4 regions of the Thalassospira sp. ABD4_177 genome follow, and region 3 is predicted to be linked to each of the others. Evidence: predicted binding sites of a transcription regulator. Region 3 holds the regulator's gene; each other region holds the start of a gene.
What was found. The regulator PhoB, encoded in region 3, activates phosphate uptake and scavenging genes when phosphate is short. The targets are predictions, from matches to a motif close to TNTCATAAAACTGTCA.
Positions count from the first base shown of each region.

Region 1: phnF (phosphonate metabolism transcriptional regulator PhnF) is a predicted target of PhoB. The motif match lies at 2,689-2,704, and genes of this name have one in related genera.
Region 2: ACXAF0_RS05990 (diacylglycerol/lipid kinase family protein) is a predicted target of PhoB. The motif match lies at 5,020-5,035, and genes of this name have one in related genera.
Region 4: ACXAF0_RS19445 (deoxycytidylate deaminase) is a predicted target of PhoB. The motif match lies at 4,119-4,134, and genes of this name have one in related genera.

Region 1 covers NZ_JBSWWO010000001.1:875,299-882,913, forward strand. The annotation lists gene ACXAF0_RS04025 (alpha-D-ribose 1-methylphosphonate 5-phosphate C-P-lyase PhnJ) at 1-320, opposite strand, end outside; gene ACXAF0_RS04030 (carbon-phosphorus lyase complex subunit) at 325-1,458, opposite strand; gene phnH (phosphonate C-P lyase system protein PhnH) at 1,461-2,084, opposite strand; gene phnG (phosphonate C-P lyase system protein PhnG) at 2,081-2,581, opposite strand; gene phnF (phosphonate metabolism transcriptional regulator PhnF) at 2,715-3,428, shown strand; gene ACXAF0_RS04050 (trimeric intracellular cation channel family protein) at 3,451-4,086, opposite strand; gene ACXAF0_RS04055 (LysR family transcriptional regulator) at 4,111-5,058, opposite strand; gene pcaH (protocatechuate 3,4-dioxygenase subunit beta) at 5,163-5,876, shown strand; gene pcaG (protocatechuate 3,4-dioxygenase subunit alpha) at 5,880-6,509, shown strand; gene map (type I methionyl aminopeptidase) at 6,642-7,391, shown strand; gene ACXAF0_RS04075 (malate synthase G) at 7,504-7,615, opposite strand, start outside.
Region 2 covers NZ_JBSWWO010000001.1:1,307,639-1,315,253, forward strand. The annotation lists gene ACXAF0_RS05970 (ABC transporter ATP-binding protein) at 1-1,787, opposite strand, end outside; gene ACXAF0_RS05975 (hypothetical protein) at 1,963-2,760, shown strand; gene ACXAF0_RS05980 (glycosyltransferase family 4 protein) at 2,774-3,916, opposite strand; gene ACXAF0_RS05985 (UDP-2,3-diacylglucosamine diphosphatase) at 3,913-4,830, opposite strand; gene ACXAF0_RS05990 (diacylglycerol/lipid kinase family protein) at 5,049-5,996, shown strand; gene ACXAF0_RS05995 (methyl-accepting chemotaxis protein) at 6,375-7,615, shown strand, end outside.
Region 3 covers NZ_JBSWWO010000003.1:37,224-44,838, reverse strand. The annotation lists gene ACXAF0_RS16175 (calcium/sodium antiporter) at 1-235, opposite strand, end outside; gene ACXAF0_RS16170 (cation:proton antiporter domain-containing protein) at 508-2,256, shown strand; gene phoB (phosphate regulon transcriptional regulator PhoB) at 2,336-3,034, opposite strand; gene phoU (phosphate signaling complex protein PhoU) at 3,052-3,774, opposite strand; gene pstB (phosphate ABC transporter ATP-binding protein PstB) at 3,796-4,599, opposite strand; gene pstA (phosphate ABC transporter permease PstA) at 4,601-5,950, opposite strand; gene pstC (phosphate ABC transporter permease subunit PstC) at 5,943-7,322, opposite strand; gene ACXAF0_RS16140 (PstS family phosphate ABC transporter substrate-binding protein) at 7,458-7,615, opposite strand, start outside.
Region 4 covers NZ_JBSWWO010000008.1:13,654-21,268, forward strand. The annotation lists gene ACXAF0_RS19430 (hypothetical protein) at 1-632, opposite strand, end outside; gene ACXAF0_RS19435 (DUF2336 domain-containing protein) at 638-2,167, opposite strand; gene pyk (pyruvate kinase) at 2,544-3,965, opposite strand; gene ACXAF0_RS19445 (deoxycytidylate deaminase) at 4,252-4,725, shown strand; gene ACXAF0_RS19450 (response regulator) at 5,009-5,503, shown strand; gene ACXAF0_RS19455 (transcriptional regulator) at 5,500-6,054, shown strand; tRNA gene ACXAF0_RS19460 (tRNA-Asp) at 6,382-6,458, shown strand; tRNA gene ACXAF0_RS19465 (tRNA-Asp) at 6,703-6,779, shown strand; tRNA gene ACXAF0_RS19470 (tRNA-Asp) at 6,965-7,041, shown strand; gene ACXAF0_RS19475 (ABC transporter substrate-binding protein) at 7,450-7,615, shown strand, end outside.

The DNA of each region.
Region 1 (7,615 bases), on a different contig from region 3:
GCGGTTTTTTCCGTGGTGGCGACCTGTGCCGTCTTGGCAAAGAATTGCCGGATGGAGACCGCGTTGGTGGTGTCATCCGCCCCCTGGTCAATGACTTTGAGCGTATCATTAGGTCCGATCACAGCAGCCGTCACCTGAACACCGCCAGTGCCCCAGCCGTACGGCATTGGCATTTCGCGTCCGGCAAACGGTACCTGATAACCTGGGATTGCCACGGCCTTGAGCAGCGCGCGCCGGATCATGCGTTTGGTCTGTTCATCAAGATAGGCAAAGTTATAGTCCGGTGCCCCGTCGGCCGGGTTTTTGACAGTCTGTTCCATGGGATTACTCCGCGGCCTCGGGTTGGGATGTGCCATTTTCGGCGTCGGCCTTCGCCAGACGTTCCTCGACCTCGGCGCGCATGCGGCGCACCAGTTCAAGTTCGCCCTGGAAATCGACATAGTGTGGCAGCTTGATATGTTCGACAAAGCCGGTGGACTGGACATTGTCGCTATGTTCCATCACGAACTCGCTGTCCTGTGCCGGGCCCATGATCTGTTCGCCCATTTCATTGGCGCGCATGGCACGATCAACCAGCGCCATCGAAATGGCCTTGCGTTCGTTCTGACCAAACACCAGCCCATAACCACGGGTAAATTGCGGCAGCTTGGTTTTTGATCCCTTGAACTTGTTGACCGTCTCGCATTCGGTCAGTTCGATGTCACCGATATCAATCGCAAAGCCGAGTTCTTCGGGTTCGATCTCGACCGAAACAGTGCCATAGCGGATTTCACCGACGAAGGCGTGGCTGTTGGCATAACCGCGCTGGGTGGAATAACCGAGTGCCAGAACAAATCCCTCATCACCGCGTGACAGGTTCTGCAAACGCAAATCACGCCCGGCCGGGAATTTGACGGGCTCACGGGTCAAATCGGCGACGGGCGCATCGTCATCAACCGGGACTGGTTCGTCCTGAATAAGGCCTTCATAGTTCAAGATGTCATCGAGAACGCGCGGCATGTTTTCATCGACCGGGTGTTCACCGCTTGATGCTTCGGTCGGTTCTTCCCCATTGGCCATCAGGGTGAAGTCGAGAAGACGATGCGTGTAGTCAAAGGTCGGGCCCAAAATCTGGCCGCCGGGCAGGTCCTTGAAGGTTGCCGAAATGCGGCGCGACACATCCATCTCGGCGGTTTTGATCGGCTTGGAAAACGCAAAACGCGGCAGCGTCGTGCGATAGGCCCGCATCAAAAAGATCGCCTCAATCAAATCACCACGGCCCTGCTTGATGGCAAGGGCAGCCAGATCGCGGTCATAAAGCGATCCTTCGGCCATAACGCGCGTGACCGACAGCGACAATTGCTGTTCGATCTGATCGGTTTCGATTTCGGCAATGTCTTTGTCGCCCCGGCGTTGCTCGGCCAGAAGCTTGTGAGCATTGTTGATGGCGCGTTCGCCACCTTTTACCGCAACATACATGATTAATTGACCTCGATCCGGGTGGTGCGCGACAGGGCGGCGATCTGGGTTGGGCTTGCGAAAATCACATCAACGCCGCACGGAAACAGGTGATGGTTCTCTGCCCGCCAGGCATGGAAGCTTTCCGGCAAATCCTTGATCGCAAGGCTGTGTGTGTCCTTGATGCCCGGTCCCGACAGGGTCATGGACGGGCGATCGGAAATCTCTTCGACCATCAGGACCAGGGTCGCGGATTGGTCCGGATATTCTGCGTTGCCGACCGAAAGATCGGTGACGAAGGACAGGTCATCTGAAATGCGGGCAATTGCAAAGTCCGCCTGTTTGACATCCGTGCTGATCGGGGAGCCGCAATGGAACTTCAAATGATCGCCGGCGGTCTTGGTCGCGCGTGATGGCGAAAGCCACACGGTGGTATCCATATCCGCCATGGCAAGAAGGGTTGCCGTTGCAGCTTCGTTCAGGCCATCAGGCGCCGTAACAGTGACCGGCAGATCATAAATCCGACCGGGGCGCGACATGGCATCAAGCAGGGCACGAAAGACGGCGTTTGAATCAAAGGCCGCATGGTCAAAACCGGGCAGCAGGTCACTTGTCTGGGCGGTTGTTGATTGGGATTGGGACGTCATTCGTCTTCTCCGCGGACAAGGGTGAAGAAATCAACTTTGGTGGCGGCAACCTTGCGCGCATGATCGTGTTTGGCGGCGGCCTGTTCGGCGGCGAGCGTTTCGATAAAGTCGCTTTCCGATCCATCGCGCAGCATCACCGCGTCAAACAGGGCGGCATATTGCGCCTGAATGCGATCGCGTCCCTTGACGTATGAATGCCCGACGGTGCCGTCAGACAGTGTCACGGCACAGCGCGTTACCGTCATTTCACCAAGGTTAAACCGCTGTCCGGCACCACCGGCCCGACCGCGCACCATCACCATGCCAATCTGTGGTTCGCGCAGGTGGGTCCAGGTTTCACTGCGATGGTTTTCCGACCATTGTGTTTTCAGCCGGGCACGCGATGTGCGGGCCAGAACCGACATCCATTTCTGACGTGCGGCAATTTGTGGATCGGAGGGGGTGTCTGTAGTCCGGTTCTGATCGGTCTCGGCATTCGGGGCAGGGTGCGCCGTCATCAATCTGATCCCTTTTCAACTTGTGTCGACAAATTCAAAATTTGTCTAGACGTCTATACCTATTGACGTTATAAGACGATCCAGAACCAAAGGCAAAGGTCTTGCGGTGAAAGTTTTATGAACGGGGAATTTAATGGATTGGGAACCGGGTCTATCTATCTGGAAGCAAATAGAAAAGCAGCTTCTGACTGATATTGCCGACGGGGTTTTCGCGCCCGGTGACAAGATGCCGACCGAGATGGAACTGGTTCGGCGCTTTGGCGTGAACCGCCATACGGTGCGCCGTGCGATGGCCGCACTTGTCGATTCCAATGTTGTCCGGGTCGAGCAGGGGCGCGGGGCCTTTGTGCAGGAACAGATCCTGGATTACCCGCTGGGTTCGAAAACCCGCTTTTCGCAGATTGTATCGGGCCGGCATCGTTTGCCCGACAAGCGTCTGGTATCGTCCGAGGTGCTAAAAGCCAGTGCAGCCGTTGCGCAATTCCTTGATGTCAAACCGGGCACACGGGTGATTGAGCTGTTCTCTGTGTCAGAGGCCGATGGTGTGCCGCTGGCGGTGGCGACAAGTTATCTGCCGGCTGCCCGCTTTGACGGCATTGTCGAAATATTTGTCGAGACCAAGTCGCTCACCGAGGCCTTCAAGCGCTTCGGGATTCATGATTATAGTCGCAAAACCACGCGTATCTCTGCCACCCTGCCGTCATCAAGGGTTGCCAACCTGCTCAAGCAGGCGCGCAACCGTCCGGTGATTTCGACCGAAAGTGTCGATGTCGATTCCGCAGGTGTGCCGATTGAATACGGGATCACCGCCTTTTCCAGCGACCGGGTGCAGTTGATCGTTGAGTAGGCTTTATGTGGTCGAAAGCCCCCTAGTACTCCCGACCCGGTCGGGCCTTGTAGACCGGGAAACGCAGACCAAACTTGATCGCACTTGCCCGCATCGTGAAGGCGGCAAAAAAGCCGATGACGGCAATCGGCCCGCGCGGCAATCCAAGGATTGTGGTGCCGATGACATAAATTCCGGCACCGACGAGTGCACAGGTAATATAAATCTCTGGCCGCAGGATCAGCGGTATTTCATTACACACCACATCGCGCACCATCCCGCCAAAGGTTGCGGTGATCATCCCCAGAATGACGGCCACCAAGGGTGACACGCCAAGATTAAGGCCAATGGCCGCCCCGGTGACGCCAAACATCGCAAGCCCCAGCGCATCGAGCCACAGCAAGGCGACATAGCGCCGCTCCACCAGATGGGCGGTGAAGTATGTCAGGATTGCAGCGCTGATACAGCTCACAAGCCAGGTGATGTCACGGATCCAGAAGACCGGTGTTGCCCCTGTGATGACATCACGCACCGTGCCGCCGCCGATCCCGGTAAAGGTCGCGATCAAAACGAACCCCATGATGTCCATCTGACGACGGGATGCCTCAAGTGCGCCGGTAATCGCAAAAACAGCAACCCCGGCCAATTCAAGCCAATAGATGATTTCTGTAATCGTCATTGTGTCCTTTGCGGGGCCTGCCCCCTAAGTTTGCGAAACGGGTTCTTTGGTTGGCATACGCAATCGGGTTGCGACAACATCTTCAAGCTGTTCGCGCAACCAGCGATGCGATGGATCATGCTGATAACGTTGGTGCCAGCACATGAAAATCGGCAGATCAAGCGTGCGGTCCTTCAGACCGGTGACCGGCATTGGTGCACGCGCAAAATCGCGCAGGGCATGCTTGTGCAAAAGACTGGGCAAGGTTGCGATCATATTGCTTCCGCGCAGGAATTCGGCAATGGCGGTAAAGTTCGGCACCCGCAAAACGATGTTGCGATCAACGCCCTGACTTTCAAGCATGTCATCAAATTCAAGCGTACGGTTATTGCCATAGCGCACCGTGATATGGCGTGCGGCAAGATAATCATCCGCGCTTTGCGGGGTATCCCGCATATCCGGATCATAAAACACCATGTAGTGATCGGTCAGAAGGCGCTTTTGCACGATATCGATCCCTTCGGGTGGGCGGGGTGAAATCAGAAGATCACAGTGATTCTCGCGCAGCAAGGCCGGCCCCGGCAAAAGGGACGGCACCACCGTCATGCGGATGTTGGCAAGCGCACCTTCAAGATTATGAAACAGGGTCGGCAGCAAAAGATCACGCTGCAGATCGTTGGCGGCAATCGTCAGCGTCATCGATGCGCCGTCGGGTTCGAAATCCGCACCACTGGCAAAGGCCTGCATCTGATCCAGAAGAAACCGCGCCTGTTCCGCCAGGTTTTGCGCATGTGCGGTCGCCACAATCCCGCGCCCGGATTTGGTGAAAAGCGGGTCGCGCATGATGCGGCGCAATTTGGTCAGGTTGTGACTGACCGCAGATTGCGTAACACCCAGCCGTTCGGCCGCAGCCGTAACTGACCCTTCTTCGAGAACGGCCAGAAACAGACGCAGCGCATGGCCGTCCAGTTCCAAATGATCAAAGTTGCTCATGAATTACATGATAAATGATGCATTTATTTTATGCAATCGGCCGCGCAGGATGGTCTTAACGCGGACATTCAACTGTCCGGAGCATCATCTGCGGAGGAAACATCATGGAATTCTATCAGCGTGACAGAACGCTTCAGCCCGCTGGTTATACGCCGATCTACAAGACATCGGTCGCGCGTTCACCGCGCCAGTCGCTGCTGTCGCTGCAAGGGTCCTTGTCCGAAGTCACCGGTCCTGTGTTCGGGCAGAACGAATTGGGGCCGCTTGATAACGATCTGATCCGCAACTATGCCAAGGATGGCGATCCAATTGGCGAGCGCATCATCGTTCATGGGCGGGTTCTTGATGAAAACAACCGCCCGGTGCCCAATACACTGGTTGAATTCTGGCAGGCCAATGCCGGTGGGCGCTATCGCCACAAGAAAGATACCTATCTGGCGCCGATTGATCCGAACTTCGGCGGGTGTGGCCGCGCGCTGAGTGATGAAAATGGCTACTACTTCTTCCGCACCATCAAGCCGGGCCCCTATCCATGGCGTAACTACGTCAATAGCTGGCGTCCGGCCCATATCCATTTCTCGGTCTTCGGGTCCGGCTTTGCCCAGCGCCTGATCACCCAAATGTATTTCGAAGGCGATCCGCTGATCAAGGAATGCCCGATTGTCCATGTCATCCCGGACGAAGATGCAATCAACCGCCTGATTGCGCCGATTGACCTGAATGGCTCGGTGCCGCTCGATACCATTGCCTACAAGTTCGACATCGTTTTGCGCGGCCGTCGTTCGACCCTGTTTGAAAACCGTCTGGAAGGAAACTGATCCATGGTTCAGAACCTTGATTATCTCAAAGAAACAGCCTCCCAGACGGCGGGCCCGTATGTTCATATCGGGCTCATTCCCAAGCAGGCCGGTTTTGACATCTTTGAAAACAATTTCACCAACATACTGGCCGATGAGAACACCCGTGGGGAACGGATCATTATCGAAGGCCGGGTGATTGATGGCACGGGTACGCCGCTTCGTGATGCGCTGCTTGAAATCTGGCAGGCCAATGCGGACGGGCGCTACAATCACGAACTTGATCGCCAGAAATCCGGCAAGGTCGATGAAGATTTTCGCGGTTGGGGTCGGACCGGAACCGATTTTGATACCGCTGTCTATCGGTTTGAAACCATCAAGCCGGGCGTGGTTTCGGGGCGCAACAATCGCGATATGGCACCGCATATCAATTTCTGGATCGTGGCGCGCGGGATCAATATCGGTCTGAACACCCGGATGTATTTCGCCGATGAAGCCGATAAAAATGCGACGGACCCGGTGCTGAACCTGATCGAGCAGCATGAACGTCGCAAAACCCTGATCGCAAGCCGCGATGACAGTGGGCCGGTTCCGGTCTATCGCTTTGACATCGTGCTACAGGGCGAAAACGAAACCGTGTTCTTTGATATCTGATCACGCTTGATCGGATTGAAACCTCAATGCATTGCGACGGCCATCACCAGTGGCCGTCGTTTCTTGTGAAACGGTTTGTCACGGCACAGGGGTTTTCTTGACTTTGCTTCGGTGCATCGCAATAAGCATTCCATGACAATTTCATCAGAAAGAGAACTCGAACAGCTGCGCAAGATCGGGCGCATTTGTGCCCGTGCGCGTGATGTCATGGGGGCGGCCGCCGTTCCCGGGATCACGACTGCCGAACTTGACGAGATCGGACGCAAGGTTCTTGAAGATGCCGGGGCGATTTCCGCCCCTGAAAGCGAATATAAATTCCCCGGTGCGACCTGCATCAGTGTCAATGAGGCCGTCGCCCACGGCATTCCCGGGGATCAGGTTCTTGCCGATGGGGATCTGGTCAATATCGATGTGTCGGCATCACTTGATGGATATTTCTCCGATACCGGTGCCAGCTTTATTTGCGGCACGGCGAAACCCGAAATCGCCAAGCTGTGTGAAGACGGCAAAAAGGCGATGTGGACGGGCATCAAGGTCGTGCGCGACAAGGCCCCGATCCGCGAAATCGGGCTTAAGATCGAAAACTTTGCCCGTAAGGGCGGTTATACTCTGATCCGTAATCTTGCCAGCCATGGCATTGGCAAGTCGCTGCACGAACATCCCCACACCATCCCGACATGGGACGATCCCAAGGAACGCCGGGCGCTCAAGAAAGGGCAGGTCATTACCATCGAACCGTTCCTGTCACTTGGCGCGAAATGGGCACTTGATAGCGAAGATGGCTGGACGCTGTATGCCGATACCGGTGATGCAACCGTGCAGTACGAACACACCCTTGTTGTCACCGATAAGGGCTACGAAATCATGACGCTGGGCAGTTGATCCCGGCAAAAAATGCTGCACTTTATGCTGCAGTATTGTCTGCAACATAAAAGCCGCCCGAATGGATCGGGCGGCTTTTGTTTTTGGTCTGATCTGGAGTCCGGTATCGCGATCAGGCGCCGTATTTTGCCTTGGCTTCGCGCCGGCGCGCATGCAGAACCGGTTCGGTGTAACCGTTCGGTTGCTCACGCCCTTTGAAGACCAGATCACAGGCCGCTGCAAAT
Region 2 (7,615 bases), on a different contig from region 3:
AATTGCAAGTTATAGAGATGGGCGTAAGCCCCTCCTTGCTCCAGCAATTCATCGTGTTTGCCCTGTTCGGTCACGCGACCGTTGCTGATCACACAAATCTTGTCGGCATCAACGATGGTCGACAGACGGTGTGCAATCACAAGGGTGGTACGGCCCTTCATGAGCTCGGAAAGCGCGCCCTGAATATGGCGTTCGGATTCCGTATCAAGGGCGGAGGTCGCTTCATCAAGCAACAGGATCGGCGCGTTTTTGAGCATCGCACGCGCAATGGCGATACGTTGACGCTGCCCTCCGGAAAGCTTCACGCCGTGCTCGCCAACAATCGTGTCATAGCCATGTTCAAGCTGACCGATGAAGTCATGGGCGGCGGCCTGCCTTGCGGCTTCTTCGATCTCGGCATCGGATGCACCGGCCCGGCCATAGGCGATGTTGGCCCGCACCGTGTCATCAAACAGGGTGATTTCCTGACTGACGAGGGCGGTTGCCTTGCGCAGGCTTTCAAGCGTCACAGTGCGGATATCCTGCCCATCAATGGTAATCGCACCCTGATTGATGTCATAGAAACGCGGGATGAGGTTCAGAATGGTTGATTTGCCTGCTCCCGACGGGCCGACAAGGGCCACGGTTTCGCCCGCCTTGATATCCAGATCAATCTCGCGAAGAGCAGTGATTTCCGGGTTATAGGCAAAGGCAACGTTTTTGAAATTGATGTTGCCCCCCGAAACCACAAGATCCTTGGCATCCGGTGCGTCCTTGATTCCAGGTTCGATATCAAGAACCGTAAAGACGCGCTGGGATGCGGCAAGACCCTGTTGTAGGGTGATGTTGATATTCGCCAGACGTTTGACCGGCTCATAGGCCAGAAGAAGGGCGGTGATAAAGGCAAAGAAGCTGCCCGGGTCACTCGCCCCATCAATCACGCGGCTCCCACCATAAATGATGATTGCGGTGATGGCTGCACCACCAAGCGTTTCCATGATGGGGGACGACCGTGCGCTGACCGTCGATGCCTTGAAGCTCAGTTTGAAGACGGTTTCAACCAGCTTGCCCATGCGCGAACATTCATAGGGCTCCATGCCGTAGGCCTTCACATGGCGAATGCCCTGGAAGGTTTGTTCAAGCAGGGTAGCGAATTCGCCGATCTGTTGCTGGGTATTTGCGGAAACCTTGCGCATGCGTTTACCCAGTCGCGCAATCGGATAGATCGCAGCGGGGAATACGGTAAACGCGATGATCGCAAGCAGCCAGTCCTTGTAGAACATGACGCCAATCAGAACCACGGCCGTCAGCAGGTCCTTGCCAAACCCCGTGAGCGAGTTTGAAACAGCCGCACGCATCGCAGTGATATCATTGGTGAAACGCGTGATCAGCTTGCCGGTATTGGTGCTGTGGAAGAAGCCGATATCAAGGCGAATGACATGTTCATAAAGGCTGTTTTGCAGATCCGCCAGAATACGCCCGCCGACATAGCTCATCAGAACGGTTTGGCCATAGTTGGCAAAACCCTTGAGCGCGAAGGATCCAAGAACAGCTGCCCCGACCGGTACCAGCATGTTTTCCTGCTTGTTGATGAAAACATCATTGATGATCGGATCCATCAAAAGCGCATAGAGGCCAGTCGCACCGGCCATTGCCGCCATACACAGAAGCGCAAGAAGGATCTTGCCGAAATAGGGCGCAACAGCATCCTTAACGATGCGTTGGACCAGCGGCCATGTGCCCCAATGTTCTGCAGTATGGTCGAGGGAATTCTTGGGCAATAATCTGTTCCTGATCTTCGAAGCCATTTCCACGTTGTATCAACGTGATACTATCTCTATGGATATGGCTGCAAAATATGATTTAAGTGCACGCGCTGTTGCTATCATGCCGGGCCATAGGCGGCAAGCCGCAGCGCGCGTATTCGGGACACAAAATCGACTGAGCGAGCAATGACCGCGCAGCGACATATAAGACAAATAAATGAACGAGCAACTCCACGCACTTGTTGAACATACCCTTGCCCAGGGCGTGGGTGCACGCGTTTTCCCCCTGCGTTGGGAAAGTCGGCGCATCTGGGTCAAGCAATCAGTCCCGGCCAAGCACAAAGTCTGGCATCGCGTTCAACGCTTTGCCGCCAATATCACCGGTATTCCATTGCTGCGCCCGACAGTGTCACCGGGCGGGCAGCAGGGACTTGAAAGCGAGGCGGCAACCTTGCGCAAACTTGCGTCGGCAGGTGTGCTGGTTCCCGATCTGATTGATGTCGGGGAAAACTGGATTGCCATTGGTGATAATGGCCGCATCCTGCAAAGCTGCATCGATGATGATGTGCAAAAGGGCGATGATGACGCCATCCGCGCCCATGTTGTTAAGGCCGGTACTGCCTTGGCAGGTTTGCATGGTGAAGGCATGGCGCATGGTGCGCCGTTATTGCGGAACATGACCTTGCGCGATGATGGCCAGATCGGCTTTATTGATTTTGAAGAAGATCCGAACGCCCGCATGCCTTTGATTGATGCGCAGGCCCGTGACGTCTTGCTGTTTGTCTTCTCCATCCAGCGCGAATTTAAAAAACGCCCGGAACTGTTGCGTGCCGGATGGCAGGCCTATGTGCAGGCCGCTGGCGAAGATGCCCCGCAATTGGTGCCACTGCGCAAGGTAATCCGGCTCCTGCGTCCGGTTTATTTGTTGTTGCGTCCGTTCCGGCGTTGGCTGGGTACGGATGCATTGAACGGGCTTTGGGCCTATCGGACTTTGCGTAAAAGTCTTTATCGCTAGTTTCCGCCAAGGCCTATTGTGCAGGCTGGCCTATGGGGACTGTGCCCGCATTTGTGTCAGTTTCTCGTTCTTGGTCAGGTGCATCCGGTTTTGCTGTGCTGGCGTTTGCCACATCATCAAGCGATACCCGGATGGCCTCAATCCCATCAAACCCGCCGGAAAACGGTGCGAGATTGTGCAGGAACTGGTTGGCGGAGTTGCGCCAGCTATATTGTTCGGCCAGTGCGCGGGCATCCTCACCTTTTAGCTCAAGCGCCGCCAGGGCAGCTTCACGCAGATCGGCATCAATCGCCCCGGCCTTGGTACCACGCACGATGTCGGCCGGACCCTGCACCGGGAAGACGGCGACCGGGGTGCCCGATGCCAATGCCTCAAGGATGACAAGGCCGAACGTGTCGGTCTTGCTGGGGAAAACAAAGACATCGGCGGACGCAAAGGCGGTCGCCAGTTCTTCGCCGACCTTTTTACCCAGAAACTGCGCGTTGGGATATTTGCCTTTGAGCTCATTAAGCTGCGGGCCATCACCGACCACGAACTTCGTGCCGGGCAGGTCAAGATCAAGGAAATGGCCGATATTCTTTTCCACCGCCACACGGCCAACAAACAGCCAGTGCGGTTTCGGGAAGTCGCCAAAGCTGGCCTCTGGTCGGGGACGGAACAGATCAAGATCCACCCCGCGCGACCAGATATGAAGGTTGTTGAACCCCCAATCGGACAGTTCCTTGCGCAGGGTTTCGGTCGCCACCATGACGGATTGCGACTTGCCATGGAAATGCTTCATGCCGCGATACAGGATCGAGAGTGGCAGGCGCCAGCGGGCATGAATATATTCCGGGAAGCGCGTGTGATAGGCAGTTGAAAACGGAATGCCGTGTTTAAGGCAATAGGCCCGGGCTGCCTGACCCAGTGGTCCTTCGGTTGAGATATGAATGGCCACCGGATGCAGGGCCTCGATCATTTTGGCCATCTTGCGTTTGGCAAACAGGGCCAGCCGGATTTCCGGATAGGTCGGGCAGGGAATGGTCTTGAACTGATCGGGCGAGATGACATGAACGTCATGCCCCATCTCGCCCAGCTCGCCGCGTACGGTTTCAAGGGTACGGACAACACCGTTGACCTGTGGATACCAGGCATCGGTTACGATCAGTATTTTCATGCAGTCTTTCCAATCGGTGCATCATTGCCCTTTTTCGAAGAGCCCGATGCAGAGTTGCCCGCGCTGTGGGCGGTACGGAACATGGAAATCAGTTTGCCAAGGCCCAGTGACGGGGTACTGACAGCATCGCTGCCGGGGCTTGAGTGGCTCATCGCCATCTGGCGCATTTCAGCCCAGTGCAGCAATTCAAGCTTGCCATCTTTGTCTTCGACAAGGGCGGTGCAGCTTTCGACCCAGTCACCGTCATTGCAATACAGGACATCGCCGATTTCACGTTTTTCTGCATGATGGATATGCCCGCAGACCACGCCATCCACCTTGCGTTTGGCGGCTTCGTGGGCAACGGCATTTTCAAAGTTGCAGATGAACTGAACGGCGTTTTTGACCCGGTTCTTGAGATAGGCCGAAAGTGACCAGTACCCATATCCCAGTCGGCGGCGCACGCCGTTGAAATAACGATTGAGCGCGATGGCAAGGTTGTAGGCCGTGTCGCCCAGATAGGCGAGCCACTTGGCATATTTGACGACCCCGTCAAATTCATCGCCATGAATGACCAGCAGGCGCTTGCCATCGGCGGTGACGTGGATGTCGTTCATTTTGACGTCGACATGGCCAAAGGTCATGTCGACAAATTCACGGGCGAATTCATCATGGTTCCCGGGGACGAAGATGACTTTGGCGCCATTCTTTGCCTTTTCCATGATTGTCGTGATCACGGCATGATGACTTTCCGGCCAGTACCAGCTTTTCTTGAGCCGCCAGCCGTCAATGATGTCACCTACCAGATAATAGGTGTCTGCCGTTACTTCATTGAGGAAATCCAATAGAAGGTCTGCCTGACATCCACGTGTCCCCAGATGGACGTCTGAAATCCAGACCGTGCGGTAATGCGGTTGCAGCGTCATCGCTGTCATTGCCGCTCCTCCGTATCCTGCCAAAAGGATGGCTGGAATTCGACAAATTGTCTTGCCGAATACTGTCCCCAACCAGTATCCGTTTAAAACAAATCGTTCGATTATATAACCCGTTCACAGAAATTTCGCGGTTCTGTAAAGCAACTGTTACACGTTTTATTTCATATGGTAGGGTAAGTGATAAATTTATTTCATTTTTATTTCGGAAGTGGGTCCAAATGACCGAAGCGGATGTGACTGTCATCTTCAATCCACGTGCCGGGGGCAATAAACAGCGGTTTTTGTCCCAGATATTGCAACATGCCGGTATCAAGGTGGAATTGCTTCAGACCACCCATCCCGGTCACGCCCGCGAGTTGGCGCGCAAGGTGCGCGCCCATCAACGTCTGTTCGTGGCCGGCGGTGACGGGTCATTGAACGAGGCGCTCAACGGGTTGCTGGATGCCCAGATCGACGGTCACGAAGTCCCGCCACTGGGCATTATTCCGCTGGGTACCGCCAATGTGTTGGCGGTTGAGGTCGGGCTTGAAATCAAGGCACGCGCGATTGCGGAGTATATCAATAATCCCGGCATGGTCTGGGTCCGCCCTGGATTGGTGAATGGACGGGCATTCTTTTTGATGGTTGGTATGGGGGCCGATGCCGACACCGTCGCCAATGTGTCGCTGCGGCTTAAGCGCCTGATTGGCAAGGGCGCCTATGTTCTCGAAGGCCTTCGCAATATTTTCTTCCCGCATCATCGCGATTTTGAAGTCAATATCGGCCGGGAAAACTACCGCGTGGCGGGGGTCGTTGTGACCCATGCGCGCCACTATGGCGGCGCGTTCATTATTTCACCCGATGCCAGTTTGACCGCCAACAGTCTTGATGTGGTGATGATGCCCGGTAACGGGATCGGTGCCCTGTCACGCTATGGACTGGCGCTGACGCTGAATCGTTTGCATGCCCAAAGTGATGTGTCGGTGGTCCGCTCTGAACGCATCACGATCACCAGCCATTGCGGCCCGGCCCCGCTTCAGATTGACGGGGAAAGTGCCGGCAAGCTTCCCTGTGAAATCAGCTTGTCACCCTATCCGGTGCGGCTGATGGTTCCGCCGGCCTATGCCGATTTGGCATCGAGATCAGAAAGCCCGCCGCAGGAACTGCTTCGGATTGCAGCGGACTAGCGACGGGTGCTTCCTCGCGGTTGAACCATGCGAGTCCCCCTATTGAGACCACAATTTTTAATTAAACTTCATTTAAGAACGCAGTCCTGAACCGACAGGCGTTTTCGCGCCGGTTTCATCGCTGATCCGCAACGTTTCAGGGTTCATCATATTTTTATGATGATAAAGCAGTGACTCCTTGAAGTTGCATTTCTCTTTACCACTTTAATTTCAAGGTGTCACGGGCGCCTTGCCCCTCCTCATATGAGGATATTGGGGCTTGGAAAGTTCCGTTAGACCGAAGTGGCGAGCGTTGATGAACGTCATCGCCTTCCAAGGAGAATGACAATGGTTTCGGGGTCCTCTGCTTTGGTTCTTAACTCGGGGATGTTGGCTAATATGCGCATCAAATCAAAAATTCTGGCTGGTTTTGCTGTTGTTCTGGCAATTCTGATCGCGGCCCTTGCCTTTGCCTATGTCACCTTTGTCGCAGTCTCGCATGATGTTGATGAATATGCCCATTATGTTGAAGAAGCATCCCTGATCAGCGAGATCGAAACCCAATTTTTGCGCTTTAACAGCCACGCGCGGGAATTTGCCAATACGGCAGACCCGGCCGATGCCGAAGCAGTATTTACCTATGCCAAGCAGCTTGAGCTGATGCTTGATGATGCCCAGGGGCAGTTTGTCGGCCAAGAACACCGAAGCCGCATCCAGCATATCGGCGAGGAGCTTGACGCGTATCTTGCAAGTTTCGCCTCTGCCAAAAGCCTGAGCGACGAATATCATTCCCTGATCCTTGATCGCCTTGAACCGGACGGGATCAAGATTGTTGCAGATCTCGACAAGCTTGTTGCCCATGCCCAGGACACGGGCGATATGGAGCTTCTCAAACGCTCGGTCGCGGCACGCGAACATGCGCTTCTGGCGCGCCTCTATGCCAATATCCTGATTGGTCGTCAGGATGACAGCTTTGGCGCCAAGTCGGCGGATGAATTTGCCAAGCTTGAAACCGCATTGGGGCAAATTGGTAATCAACCGCTGACGGGTGATCTGAAAGCCGTGCTTGATGATGCCAAGGAACTGTTTGCCGATTATCGGCAGGTATTTGACAAGGTGCGCGCAGATGAGCTTGAAATTGTTGCCACGGTGCATGGCACCATGCGCGAGGCATCCGAGGGCATCATTGCCGATGCCGAGGCGTTAAAACATGACCTTGCGGTGGCAGAACAGAACATCTTTGAAAAGGTCGTTGCCGAAATCATTCTGGCCGAGACCGAAATCCTCATCGCATCCATCGGTGGGGCGGTTCTGGGCATGATCCTGGCCTGGGTGATGGGCGATCGTTTGTCACGTCCGATCATTGCCATTACCGCAATCATGCGCCGTCTTGCCGACCGTGATCTTTCCGTTGAAATTCCGGGACAAACCCGAAAGGACGAAATCGGTCAGATGGCGCAGGCGGTTCAAGTGTTCAAATCCAATGCCATCCGCAATGATGAGCTCGAAGCCGAGGCCCAGGCACAGGAAGAACGTGCCAAGGAACAGCATCGCCAGTTCATGAACCAGACGGCAGACAGCTTTACCAACAGTGTCGGAAGCATCATCGAAGCGGTGGCGGCGGCCGCTGTGGAATTGCA
Region 3 (7,615 bases):
TGGAGCCAACAACGTTGCCCATGGCGATATCGGCCGTGCCCTTAAGGGACGCATTCAGCGAAACGACAAATTCCGGCGCCGATGTCCCGGCGGCGACAATTGTCAGACCGACAATGACTTTGGAAACGCCGAGCAAAAGTGCGAGACCAACCGCCCCCCTTACGATGAATTCACCACCTGCTGTCAGTAAAACAAGACCTGCGATGATCTGAAGATAGGGGATAAGTTGTTCCAAAATGTCTGCTCGTTTGAAAAGCGATTAAACCGGCCTTTTGTCAGGCCCGCGGAAGATGGCATTTGGCAAGCCGAATGGCAAGTCATCAGGATGTGACATTGTGCGCACGCAAACGTTTAAGCACATCACGGCGCGCCAGAACCGGATGCTGCGACAGGGGTGTGAATTTTTCACATGCGTCAAATTTACCCACGACTGGCAGGGTTATTTTCGTTATCCTGTTAATCTCGTTATTTTCAGATATTTAACCGCCTGCCGGATCGATTTTCGCCATGCATCACAGCGTTCTGTTCGAGCTGTTCCTTATTCTGACTGCCGCGATCATTGCGGTTCCGATTGCGCACAAGCTTCGTGCGAATTCGATTATCGGATTTCTGATTGGTGGTTTCTTTATCGGACCGTTCGGCTTTGGCCTGATTTCCGAACGCGAAGACATTTCAACTGTTGCCGAACTTGGCGTTGTCTTCCTGCTGTTCATGATCGGGTTGGAGCTTTCGCGTGATCGCCTGCGGGTTATTGGCGGACGCTTTGCCGGGCTTGGTGTTTTGCAGATTGTGGTGTCGATGGCAGCCCTTTTGGGGCTTCTGGTGGCGATGGAGTATGCGCTGCCCACGGCGCTTGTCATTGCCGGTGCGCTTGCGCTTTCATCGACTGCGATCATCCTAAAACAGCTTTCTGACGACCGGCAGCTCAATACCCGGTTTGGCCGTGCCGCCCTTGCCATCCTGTTGCTACAAGACGTGGCGGTTGGCCCGTTCCTGATCATGGTGCAGGCGGCAGGCAATGCCGGAACGGAAACCAGCCCGTGGATGAGCATACTGCTTGGTTTCGGGTCGGTTGCGTTGCTGTTGCTGGTTGGGCGTTATGTCTTGCCGCGACTGTTTCGCTATATCGCGTCGCTTAAAAACCCGGAACTGTTTGCCATTGGCACATTGTTTGTCGTGCTGGCGGCCAGCACCCTTACCGAAGTTTCCGGTCTTTCGATGGCGCTGGGGGCCTTCATTGCAGGCGTGATGCTGGCCGAAACCGAATTCCGCCATCAGATCGAAGCCGATATCTCGCCGTTCCGTGGGGTGTTCCTGTCGCTGTTCTTCATGTCGGTGGGCATGTCGGTCAATGCCGACGTGGTTTATAACCAGTTCGGCACCATCGTCATGTGGCTTGTCTTGTTGCTCGCCATCAAGACGGCGGTTCTGTTCGGACTGGCGCGTGCCATGCGGTTTGAAACCGGTCTCGCGATCCGGGTCGCGATGAGCCTCGCGGCGGGTGGTGAATTTGCCTTTGTGATGTTTGCCCTGGCGGCCCAGAACGGGGCGGTGCCGCTTGATATTGCGGCGATGCTGATCCCGGTGGTGGCGATTTCCATGGCCCTGACCCCGACCCTGATCAGCCTTGGTCACAAGATCGAGGAAAAGCTCCATCCCAAGGAAGAAGACCAGCTTGGCAAGATCGCCGAAGAGTCCGAGGGCATTCAGCAGCATGTTCTGGTGATCGGCAGCGGGCGCGTTGGCCGGGTTCTGGCGCGGTTGCTTAAAACCCGGAACATCCCGTTCCTGGTGCTTGATAGTGACGCCCAGCAGGTTTCGCGTGGCCGGGCCGAAGGCCTACCAGTTTACTTTGCCGACGGGTCAAGACCGGAAACCTTCCGGGCGGCACATACCGACGAAGCAAAAATTGCGGTTGTTGCCATGGGGAACCCGCATGCGACGGAGAAGACGGTTGCGCTGTTGCGCCAGCATTATCCGCATCTGAAGATTTTTGCCCGTGCGCAGGACATCACCCATATCGGGCCGCTGTCACGCCATGGCGCGGATGCCGCCATCCCGGAGGTACTTGAAACCGGCTTGCGGTTATCGGATCACGTTCTGGCCGCCTGCGAGGTGCCGCAGGAAGATATCGATGCCGAAATCGCCAAATTCCGCCGGGCCGATATGCTGTTGATGAACGAACTGGCGCCGCGCACACAGCGAAAACAGAGAAGTTCCGAGGAAACCGACAAACCGGCCGAGGACACCCCGTAAAGCCATTCCGGATTTAAAACAAAAACCCCCGCTGCGCATCGCAACGGGGGTTTTTCATTGGATCGCGTGTCAAAACGGCTTAGGCCGCGGTTTCGGAATCCAGCGCATAACCGGCCGCACGGACGGTGCGGATGATATCGCGGGTGCCTTTGACGTCATTGAGTGCCTTGCGCAGGCGACGGATATGAACGTCAACAGTGCGGGTTTCGACATAGATGTTCGGGCCCCAGACCGCATTCAGCAACTGTTCGCGCGAGAAAACCCGTCCCGGATGTTCAAGGAAATAGCGCAGCAGACGGAATTCCGTCGGGCCAAGATGGATCGCCTTGCCATTGCGGCTGACACGGTGAGCGGCGAGATCCATTTCGATGTCGGAATAGATCAACTGCCCCTGTGGTTGCGCCGGACCGGACCGACGCAGAAGCGCCCGGATACGGGCCAGCAGCTCGCCAATGGCAAACGGTTTGGTGACATAGTCATCCGCGCCGGTATCAAGGCCGCGAATACGGTCGCCTTCTTCGCCGCGTGCGGTGACCATGATCACCGGAAGATCCCGGCTTTCGGGCTTGCGGCGGATCTGGCGGCAGACCTCGATCCCCGACATGACGGGCAACATCCAGTCGAGCAAAACCAGATCGACATGGGTTTCTGCCATGATTTTCAACGCTTCGTCACCGTCTCCGGCTTCGACGACCTGCATCCCCTCGCGTTCGAGGTTGTAGCGCAACATGGTTACGATTGCAGCTTCGTCCTCGACGATAAGAACCGTTGGGTCCATCTTCCTATGCTCCAGTGTCACTCATTCGGTTCGACAACAGCGAAGTTCGCTGCGTCGTTTTTTGGCCGGTCAACACCCGGCAGGTCCTCGCCCTTGATCCGGTAATAGATCGTTTCGGCGATGTTGGTGGCGTGGTCGCCAATACGTTCGATGTTCTTGGCAATGAACAACAGATGGGTCGACGCGGTGATGTTGCGCGGATCTTCCATCATGTAGGTCAGCAATTCGCGGAACAGCGAATTGTACATATCGTCCACTTCCTGATCGCGTTCCCAGACACGGTGGGCCTTGTCGGCATCGCCTTCGATATAGGCGTCCAGGACATCCTTGATGATTTCCTGGGCCAGCTTGGCCATGTTCGGGATCGCCTGAACCGGGCGGATCGGCGGGATCTGGTTCAGGACCTGGGCGCGTTTGGCGATGTTTTTGGCCAAATCACCAATGCGTTCGAGATCGTTCGACAGCTTGAGCGCGGTCACGACCTGACGCAGGTCATCTGCCATCGGCTGACGGAGCGCCAGCAGACGAACGGCAAAGTCCTGGACTTCCTGTTCGAGAACGTCGATGCGCTGATCGGACAGGATGACTTTTTCGGCCAGCTCGGAATCGCGTTTGACGATCGAGCGGATCGACGAAATAAGCTGGCTTTCGGCAAGCCCGCCCATTTGCGAGATGATGTTGTTCAGACGGGTCAGTTCCTCGTCGAACGAACTTACGATATGGGTATGATCTTCAGCCATTTATGCGTACTCCTGGCTCACTTAACCGAAGCGGCCGGTAATGTAACCCTTGGTGCGTTCGTCCTTCGGGTTGGTAAAGATTTGATCGGTTTCGCCGACTTCGACCAGCTTGCCCAGGTGGAAGAACGCGGTGCGCTGTGACACACGGGCAGCCTGCTGCATGGAGTGGGTCACGATCACGATCGTGTAGTTCGAGCGCAGCTCGTCAATCAGTTCCTCGACCTTGGCGGTCGCGATCGGATCAAGCGCCGAGCACGGCTCATCCATCAGGATGACTTCCGGGCTGACGGCAACCGCACGGGCGATGCACAGGCGCTGCTGCTGACCACCGGAAAGACCGGTTGCCGGCGACTGCAGGCGATCTTTGACTTCCTTGAGAAGGCCGGCACGTTCAAGCGAGGTCATGACGATTTCGTCAAGCTCGTCACGCGAATTGACCAGACCATGAATGCGCGGGCCATAGGCCACGTTGTCATAGATCGATTTCGGGAACGGGTTCGGTTTCTGGAACACCATGCCGATGCGCGCGCGCAGCTGAACCACGTCGATGCGCTTGTCATAAATGTCGCGGCCATCAAGGGTGACTTCGCCTTTGATGGTGACACCGTCGATGGTGTCATTCATGCGGTTCAGGCAGCGCAGGAAGGTGGATTTACCACAGCCCGACGGGCCAATCAGCGAGGTAACCTGCTTTTCGGCAATATCAAGGTTGACCTCATAGAGAGCCTGATTATCGCTATAGAAAAGATCAAGGTTACGCGCGGTCATTTTCGGTTTTTCGACCGACGGCTCTGCCGTCATTGCGCTCTGGGATACAGCAGCCATTTTACCACTTCCGTTCAAATTTTTTGCGCAGATACACAGCCAGTCCATTCATCAGGACAAGGAATGCCAGCAACACCATAATCGCTGCCGAGGTTTTCTCGACAAAGGCACGTTCCGGGCTGTCCGCCCACAGATAGATCTGGACCGGCAGAACCGTTGCCGGGTCAAGTGCCCCGCCCGGGATATCAACAATAAAGGCGACCATCCCGATCATCAGAAGCGGTGCGGTTTCACCCAGTGCCTGGGCCATGCCAATGATCGTGCCGGTCAGAATGCCCGGCATTGCCAGCGGCAAAACATGATGGGTCACGGTCTGAACCGGGGATGCGCCCAAGCCAAGGGCGGCCTGGCGGATCGACGGCGGCACCGCCTTGATCGCAGCCCGCGAGGCAATAATGATCGTCGGAAGCGTCATCAGGGCCAGCGTCAAACCACCAACAACCGGCGCCGAACGCGGCAGATGCATGACATTAAGGTACACCTCAAGACCGAGCAGACCAAAGACGATGGACGGGACAGCGGCCAGGTTGTTGATGTTGACTTCAACAATCTGGGTGAAGCGGTTCTTCGGTGCGAACTCTTCCAGGTAAACCGCAGCAAGAACCCCAATCGGGAAGGACAATGCCAGGGTGACAAGCAGGGTATAGAACGAGCCAACAGCCGCCCCCCAGATGCCAGCCAGTTCCGGCTCGCGGGAGTCACCACTGGTGAAGAAGCGGGTGTGGAACTGTTTTTCCACCGCACCGGCTTCGACCAGTTCGTTATACCAGCCGACTTCCTGATCGTTGAGGCGACGGTCGCCTTCATCGACGGTCGGATCGATATAGCCCTTGTTGAGCATATCGAAATCATCACCCGAGATCAGCCAGATGGTGCGCGTCTGCCCGATCAGGCTCGGATTTTCGAGAACCCGTTCACGCAGATCATAAGAGGCACCACCCGAAACGATGCCATACAGGTTGCGTTTCTCGCTGCGAGACGTCACGTCCGGGAAGCGTTCGCGCAGGGACTGTTTGATCAGACCGTCAAAGTTTGCCCGCCCGATCACGTCCGGATCGCCGGTCCCGTCCGGGTCGATCACGGCCGGGTCGAAGGTGACTTCGAGCTGGACATAGGTCTGGTAAAAGGCGCTGTAGCCTTTCGAGCCGATCGAGAATGCCAGAACGAACAGGGCCAGAAGCGCGATACCGATCGCAGCAAGGCCATACATTTTAAAGCGGCGTTCAGCAGCGTAGCGTTTTTTGATGTTGCGGGCGATTTTCGGGCTGTCCCAGTCAACCGGCTTGCGCAGATTGTCAGAGATCACCTTGGCCGCAGCTCTGTCTTCCATAAGAGATGCCATATCAGTCATATTTCTCGCGATACTTCTGAACAACCTTAAGGGCAAATACGTTCAAGCCCAAGGTGACAAGGAAAAGAACCAGCCCCAACGCAAAGGCCGAGAGGGTTTTGGCACTGTCAAACTCCTGGTCACCGACCAGAAGGGTCACGATCTGCACGGTTACGGTTGTTACAGCCTGAAGCGGGTTTGCCGTCATGTTCGCCGCAAGACCGGCCGCCATCACAACAATCATGGTTTCACCAATCGCACGCGACACCGCGAGCAGAACTGCGCCGACAATCCCGGGCAAAGCCGCCGGGAAGATCACGTTACGAATGGTTTCGGATTTGGTTGCGCCCAGCCCATAAGAGCCATCGCGCAAGGATTTCGGCACCTGCGACATCACGTCATCAGACAGCGAGGAGACGAACGGAATGATCATGACACCCATGACGAGGCCCGCTGCCAACGCACTTTCCGAGCTGACATCAAGACCAAGCAGCGCGCCATTGTCGCGCAGGAAGGGTGCAACGGTCAGGGCTGCGAAGAAGCCGTACACAACGGTCGGCACACCGGCCAGAATTTCAAGTGCAGGTTTGGCCACCGCACGGAATTTCGGGGAGGCATATTCGCCCATATAGATCGCCGAGAACAGGCCGATCGGCACGGCAACACACATCGCGATCAGGGTGATCAGCAAAGTACCGACAAAGAGCGGGATCGCCCCAAAGGCGCCTTCGGATGCAACCTGGTCGGCGCGGATCGCGGTTTGCGGGCTCCATTCCAGACCAAAGATAAATTCGAGCGGATTGACCTTGGTGAAGAAATGCAGCGCTTCGAACAGAAGCGAGAAAACGATACCAACCGTTGAGAGGATGGCAATCGCCGAGCAGGCAATCATCATCCAGCGCGCGATGCGTTCAATATTGTTACGCGCGCGCATTTCCTTTTCGATCTTGCGATACGACATCGCAAGACCCAGGGTCGCCGCCGAAAGGACCAGAACAACAAGTGCCGCATTGGCGATCGTCTGCAGGTTGCCAAGCCGACGACCGGCGTCGACGATTTCCGGCGAAACAGACAAATGCTGGCCATTGCCCGCAGCAATCAGTGAAATACTGTTCAGTGCGAGCGACAGACGTCCGGAGTCATTGAGAATTTCAGCAGGCAGGTCGGAAACGATCAGCGCTTCGATCACCGAGCCCTGGAACATGTACCAGATCAAAAGCAGAAACAGCGCGGGAAGTCCGCACCATGCTGCTGTGTACGCCCCGTAATGTGCCGGCAACGAGTGAAGATTGCTGTGTCGGCCGCCCGAGATGGCGACAGCCCGCTGGCGCCCAAAATAAAAGGACAGCGCACAAAGTGCGGCAATCGCGAGCAACAGGAAAGACAGGGACATTATGTTAGATCCGTTCGCCAGATGAGCCTGCAGAAATCAGTTCGTGAGGCCAATAGGACAGAAACTATATATAAACCAAGGCAGAAAACAAAGAAACCGGTGGCAGAACGCTCTGCCACCGGTTGAAAGATCGCGTTACATGCTCAGCGGCGAAAGGTTCATCGCTGCATTGCGGACTGCTTCACGCTCAGCTGCATCCATCGGGATGAGGCCACGGTCAGCAAGGTAACCTTCGTCACCAAATGCTTTCTCGGCGGTGAATTCAGCCAGGTATTCTTTGATGCCCGGGATGG
Region 4 (7,615 bases), on a different contig from region 3:
TGCGGGAAACGATCCAGACGTTCCAGCAGCATGAATTTGACGCTCGGCCGTACTGCATCCGACCGCATCAGCTTCATCACCAGACGGCGATAGATATCAATGCGCAGATTGCCATTCGAGGCCAGCTCGATGAATTCTTCGACGAACGCCCGGGCTTCCATTTTGCCATCAAGCAAAGCCCGCAGGTTATCACCCATTGCCCGGCGATAGGCTTCGCGGATTTCCACCACGTGATTGGAGGCGCGCGTACGCACAAGGTGGAAGGCTTCCGGGCTGAAGGCATTCTTGGTCAAAAGTTTGGCGCAATCGGCAACCAATTCGTGTTTGGTCGCTTCGGATACGACTTCAAACACACCGGTGATCAGTTCCTTGCACTTGGCATGCGGGCCCATGCGGATCGCGGCCGCCAATGCCATCGGGCTTTCCGGGTCCTTGGTCGCAATCACAGCCAATGCCAACGGATCATCATATTGCATCAGGGCAAGGTCATTGCTCAGCAAATGCTCCGGCATCAAAAGGCGCTGCTGTTTGGCCGCCCCGGTTACGGTAAGCGGTTCGCCAGACAGATAACTTTCCTTGATGGTAAGGGCATGTTTGAGCCCGTCATATGAGATGCCGTGATTGCTGCTCATGGCACTCAGTCCTCTTTGCGACCTTTGGACCGCTTGTCAGAGACCAAGCCTTCCAGCCCGCCGCTATTGCGGCTAGAGCGCGAACGCAGGCCATGACTGCGTGCTGAGTTACGAACAGAAGAACGTGCTTTGGGCGCCTCGGCCGGGGTCGGTTCGCTTTCTTTTTCGACCTTGGTGCGGGCTGCCACCGGCTTGATGTCGCTAAAGAAATCTATATACCAGTCCATATCCGCTGCGGCCATCGCATAGCGGCCACCGGCTGCCGGGCTTTCAATCGCCGATTCCGGAATACCGTTGCTGATCTGCAAGACAACCGCCGCCGGCGCGGTCATTCCCGCGCGCCATGCAAGCGCTGTAATCGCCCGGGCACTGCCCGAATCAAGAATTTTGGAAACGGCATTGGTCCGCATCTCGGCATATTGCGCCAGCGCCTGTACCACCAGCGCATCGTCATTGCGCGACAGGGCATCAAGCACATACTGATCCATCGTCATTTTGGCATCAGATGCCTCAACGATATCGTTCTCGACCATTTCGTTATCGGCAATCTCGAGTTCCATCTCGCTTTCGCGGGACTGGACCGGCATGCGGTTTTCAAAACGGGCCTTTTCGATCCGCTGACGCACAGACTGGCGCAAGGCACGGGCAACTTCGGTGCGCATGCGGCCTTGTTCGACCAAGGTGTCAAACAGCGATGCCATAATGAAATGCGCAATGCGGCGCTGGGCCTGACGCGAAATACGGTTCTGGCCCCCAAGAATGTCGTTTTCCGGTGCCTTTGGCTTCGGTGTCGCCTTCTCGGTGAGGTGCGGTGTCATCGGCACGACATTGCGCGGCGCATCGTCAGATGACAGCAAACGGTTCAGCAACCCGCCCTTTTCCTTTTCGGCCTGCTGCGCGATCAGGCGGACCTTGGCGGCGGCTTCAAGCTCTGCACGTTCACGCTCGGCCGCAGTCTGAACAAACTCACTGCGCCCCCGCATGATATCAAGGAAATCGGCATCACTCAGAAGTTCGACATAGTCTGCAATCGATACCCGGCCAATCGCCTGAATGTCCTGACGCAAACGGGTGGCGGCCTGACGGGTCATATATGGCGTATGGCCCAGTTCCTGTTCGATCAGCGCGATCACCTGCGGGCGATAACAATCGCCCATGTTGGCAATCGCTGCGACGAACTCATCGACCATATCAAGGCGTTCCGACGGGCTTAGATCCGTCAGGTGCCGACGCAGACGGCGGGCGACATCCATGCGGACATCGCTATCGAAATCAGGCACATCTTCAACATCATCAAGCGCGTCCAGTTCAGATGAAAGGCGCGCGGCATGTTCAAGACCTGCGGCGTCGGCGGAGTTTTCGGAAATATGCTTGCGGGGAATCGTGCGGCCCTGCGGCTGACCTTTATCAGCCCCAAACGACTCAGGTGCGATAGTACGAACAGTGTCGGCGAGATCACGCAGCTTTGCCGAGGCCTTGTCATCAAGCCCCTCATTGCCCGCATTCTTTTGCCGATTGAACATCCAACTCAGCATTATCGCAGTTATTCCCCTGGTCCCGTGCCTGGCGGCATATCGGCATCGGCGTTGCGATGCCTTATTTTTGTGTTTTGTCAGAATAGCTTAACCGAAACTGACAGCGATACACAACCAGACAAGACGTCTAATTTTGATAGCCCAACCTCAATGGCTCAAATCCTTGGATAGAGCCTTGATTACAGAATGACTATCGGCGCAAAGACTCAAAAAAACATTAACGATAACGGGGGCTTTGATGCCCCCTGCCCTTTGTCTGCGAAAAACCCGGCAAAGGGGGCTGTTTACCAACCGTATCCAAACAAAAACGGGCGCCCCGAAGGACGCCCGTTTTCTGAAAAGTCTCAACACGCAATGGTATGCGTTAAGGATCAGCTTAATTGTTGCTAACCCACGCAATGCGCAGGATGTTGGTCGCCCCCGGGGTCCCAAACGGAACACCTGCGGTAATGACAAGCGAGTCTCCCGGCCCGGCGAATTCTTCGCGCTTCGCCACTTCTGTCGCAATTCCGACCATTTCGGCAAAGTTGGTGGCATCACGGGTAAAGACCGGATGCACGCCCCAGCAAAGCGCCAGACGACGTGCCGTCTGAATCCGCGGCGTCAGGCCAAGAATCTGAACTTCCGGACGCTCACGCGCGGCACGGAACGCCGTCGAACCCGACGAGGTATAGTTCACAACCGCTTTCGCACCGATGGTGGTGGCCACCTGACGGGCCGCCGCACTGATCGCATCCGGGGCGTTATGTTCCGGATCCGGACGGTTGGCATCGCGCATGCGGTAATAAAGCTCGTCCTGTTCCACACGGCGCAGAATACGGTCCATGATCGACACGGTCTCGATCGGGTATTTACCCACAGCACTTTCGGCCGACAACATCACCGCATCAGCACCGTCATAAACGGCCGTCGCGACGTCGGATGCTTCGGCACGGGTCGGTGCCGGGTTGGACACCATCGAGTCAAGCATCTGGGTGGCAACAATCACCGGCTTGCCCGCTTCGCGGCAGGCCTTGATGATGCGTTTCTGCAGGATCGGAACATCTTCCGGCGGGCATTCGACGCCAAGGTCACCACGCGCGACCATGATCATGTCAGAAAGCTCGACAATCTCATCAAGGTGATCAATCGCCTGCGGTTTTTCCAGTTTGGAAACGATGGCCGCACGGCCCTGAATGATCTTGCGTGCCTCGGCAACGTCTTCGGGACGCTGCACAAATGACAGGGCCACGAAATCAACACCCATCTCAAGACCGTAAACCAGATCGGCACGGTCCTTGTCGGTCAGCGGTGACAGCGGCAACATCACATCGGGAAGATTGACACCCTTGCGGTTTGACAGCGGACCACCGGTAATGACGGTGCATTCTGCGGACTTGTCGTCACACTTGTCGACCTGCATGCGCAGCTTGCCATCATCAAGCAGAAGGTTCGCACCCGGCTTGAGCGCGGCATACACTTCGGGATGGGGCAGCGCCACACGGGTCTTGTCGCCCGGCTTCTTGTCCATATCGAATTTGAACTTGTCACCGGCTGCCAGTTCGATCTGCTCATCAGCAAAGGTCCCGACACGAATTTTCGGGCCCTGAAGATCCATCAAAATACCGATCGGGCGGCCGAGTTTTTCTTCTACAGCGCGGATCGCTTCAAAGCGGGCCAGATGTTCTGAGTGTTCCCCATGCGAGAAGTTCAGGCGGAATACGTCCACACCTGACTGCACGATCTGTTCGAGGATTTCTGGCTTTGAACTTGCCGGCCCCAGGGTCGCGATGATCTTCGCCTTACGTTGACGGCGCATCGGCTACTACCTCTTGTTATTCGGTTTACACATGAGCCTTCCCGCTTCGGCCTGCATCTGCGGCGAGACGAAAAGGCGTCCTGATCTTTTTCTGGGGGTACCCCCTTAATAATCAATCAGCCCCTATTTGAACAGGGACTTTTCTTTAATTGCCTTTACAAAAATGTGATTTTTCACTGGACAATTACAAGAAGCGCCTTCTTTAAAGAACCCATCCCGGTGAAATATCTCGGTCATATCGGACGAGCCGACCGACCATACCTTTGGCGCAAACAGGATCCTTTTCATGAGCAAATGGCACCACCGCTTTCTTGGCCTCGCAGCCCATATTGCAGACTGGTCAAAAGATCGCAGCACCCAGGTCGGTGCCGTTGTTATCGGCCCGAAAAAGGAGATTCGTGCTGTCGGCTATAACGGTTTTCCGCGCGGGGTCGATGACGCCGTCGAAAACCGCCATCAGCGTCCGGAAAAATACGCCTATACCGAACATGCCGAACGCAATGCCATTTATAACGCCAGTTATACCGGCACGTCGCTTGATGGCTGCGCGTTATATGTCACGCACTTCCCGTGCTGCGATTGCGCGCGTGCCATCATTCAGGCCGGCATCGCCGAGGTCTATGTCGACAAGTCGAAACTGACCCCTGATTTTCTCGAACGCTGGGAACAGGATATGAAAATATCGACAGAAATGTTCGAAGAGTCTGGTATCGCCGTTAAGGTCATCGACGACGACGGCACCACCAAGCCCATGAAATAAAAACGATCTTCCTCTTTACTCTCAAAAAAAATATCCAATATTGGGTGTGTTCAAACCGGACACGAGCACCAAAAAATAAGACGCAAACGTCGTCTGTTCGATATTTAAAGCTGGCCCTGGGTCAGTATTTGTCAGATTTCCCGGCCTGAATCCTTGCGGTTTGGCCTTGCTGGAAACCAGACAAAGGTATAAGGATTTACAGATCAGCAACGGGGTATGATTTGCTGCTGTATCCTCCTGAACAGCGACGCATTTCGTGATGATGCTCAGGAACCGAGGCCGGATGAACGCGAAAATAGACTTTAGTAAAATCAGTTTTCTGATTGTTGACGGGGACAAGATTTCGGCTCAGGTGGTTTATGACACGCTCGCCTATTTGGGGGCTAGTCATATCCAACGCGTGAAAACGCCGAATGCTGCCTTTGACGTGCTGCGCACGGAAAAGATCGACATCGTGATTTGCGAATGGCGCCTGCACGGCATGGATGGCCTCGAATTTCTTGATGTCATGCGCAATTCGACCAATTCGCCAAACCGGTTCATTCCGGTGATCATGCTTACCGCGCATTCCGAGCTTCGCTACGTGACGACCGCGCGCGATCTTGGGATTACGGAATTTCTTGCCAAACCCTTCAACGCCAAGGCACTTTACAGCCGTCTGGTTTCGGTGATCACCCGACCGCGTGTCTTTGTGAATACCGGGACCTATTTTGGCCCGGACCGACGTCGCAGACAGGTCCAGTTTGATGGCCCTGATCGCAGGAGCACAGACGAATGAGTCATTTTGACTGGGGAAGCGGAGCAATCGTGAAGCCGGAACAACCAAAAAAGAAAAAGAATGCGCAAATCATTCCTGCACAAACTGATCTCAAGCGCCGGGCTGTCAACTTCGTAAAGGGTTTCGACATCAACCTGTCGCCCGAACAGCTCGAAGAGCTCGAACAGGTCGTTCAGCGCAGCTCGGAAACCTTCGTTCGCGACATCGGCAAGGACCTGATGGCATGCCGTAAAACGGTGATCGCAGGGCTTGGCGATAAATCCAAACGCCCTGAGGCCGTCACGGCGGCAAGTGATCTTGCCTATTCGGTCAAGGCGCTGGGCGGGACTTTCCAGTATCCATTAATGACCCAGATCGCCAAATCGCTGGAAACCTTCGTTGCCGACCGTACCACCGCCAACGAAAAACAGCTGCTCGTTATGCAGCTTCATATCGATTCTCTCTATGTCATTCTGGCCGGGCGCGTTACCGGTTTTGGCTCAACCGTCGAACAGGCAACTGTCGCGGCCCTGACCAAACTGACCGAACGCTACGAAGACCCGCGCGAATAGACATCCCGCGCGACTTAATCTTTCGCATACTGTCCTTGTTACGCGGCCAACGGGCAATTGCGCCTGCAGCACTGGCGCGACCAGACACATTTTCATCGCTTTTCAACGAACTGATATGTCCGGTTAGCCCGACAAAGCCACCTACCCTCACACGCCGCGTTCCATGCCTTCGCACCACCTGACCCCCACTAAAAACGGTAAACCTTGACGCGCCCAAGGCCCGCTTGGTTTCTACTGGCAGAAGAACCGGTTCAAAATTTGAACTTGCAGGTCAAAAACCGCTTGCGCCACCTGGGAGCGACTGCTAAAAACCGCGCCACGCACCATGCGGGTGTAGCTCAGTTGGTTAGAGCGCCGGCCTGTCACGCCGGAGGCCGCGAGTTCAAGTCTCGTCACTCGCGCCATTCCCTCCCTGATTGGGAATGACGTACAAAAAAAGCGCCACGGTTCATCCGCTGGCGCTTTTTTGTTTCTGCCCATCACCTCCGCCTTGATCATTGCCTTGATCTGCGCATTCCGCACGGCGAAAACGCCCTCTGATCCAGGCTGCGTGTCGACGTTTTTCGACTGATTTTCCGGCCCGTCTTTTTTTTGCAAAAAAGCCCTTGCCAGAGTGAAGCACCCCTTATATAAACCGCGCCACGCCATGCGGGTGTAGCTCAGTTGGTTAGAGCGCCGGCCTGTCACGCCGGAGGCCGCGAGTTCAAGTCTCGTCACTCGCGCCATTCCCTCTCTGATGGGAATGATGAACAAAAAAAGCGCCGCGATTTATCGCTGGCGCTTTTTTGTTTTCCCGGAACTTTTCCCAAACAAACCGGCGAAATTCGCCAATGTATTTTTCTTTGTAAAATCGGTCAAAAAACACTTGCCACCCAGAGGCGGTCTTTATATAAACCGCGCCACGCACAATGCGGGTGTAGCTCAGTTGGTTAGAGCGCCGGCCTGTCACGCCGGAGGCCGCGAGTTCAAGTCTCGTCACTCGCGCCATTCCCTTCCTGATTGGGAATGATGCACAAAAAAAGCGCCGCGATTTATCGCTGGCGCTTTTTTGTTTCCGACGAGATCATCGTGCCAGCCCCGCCGCACCCTTTTGGGTACACTTCCGGACAAATTACGCAACTAAAAGTTTGAAGTTTTGTCGCAGAATCTGTCTTTTGATGAATTAGACAGCAATACTGACCGACTGATCATTGATTAATCGTATAAATTATGCTCAGCTCCACAGGCATTTAGCAAACACTTGCAGGCCGCCCCACTTAATATTCGGGCCTGAAGGCGTAAACCAAACCCCGGATGGCTGCGAAGATGAAGCTATTTCGCCTCCGGCCTCCAGTTGGTTGCCTATCAGTCCACGCTTTGGCCTGCAGTCCCACAACAACAAACGGGAGGCGCATCATGCGCAAATTTATCGCAGGGCTGGTCATGGGGACCGCGCTCGCTACCGCACCTTTGATGGCACAGGCCGAAACGCCGAAAAATGCCCTCGTCATGGCGTTTGCCATTGATGACATCATCACGCTTGATCCGGCACAGATTTTCGAGTTTTCCGGCGCTGAATATG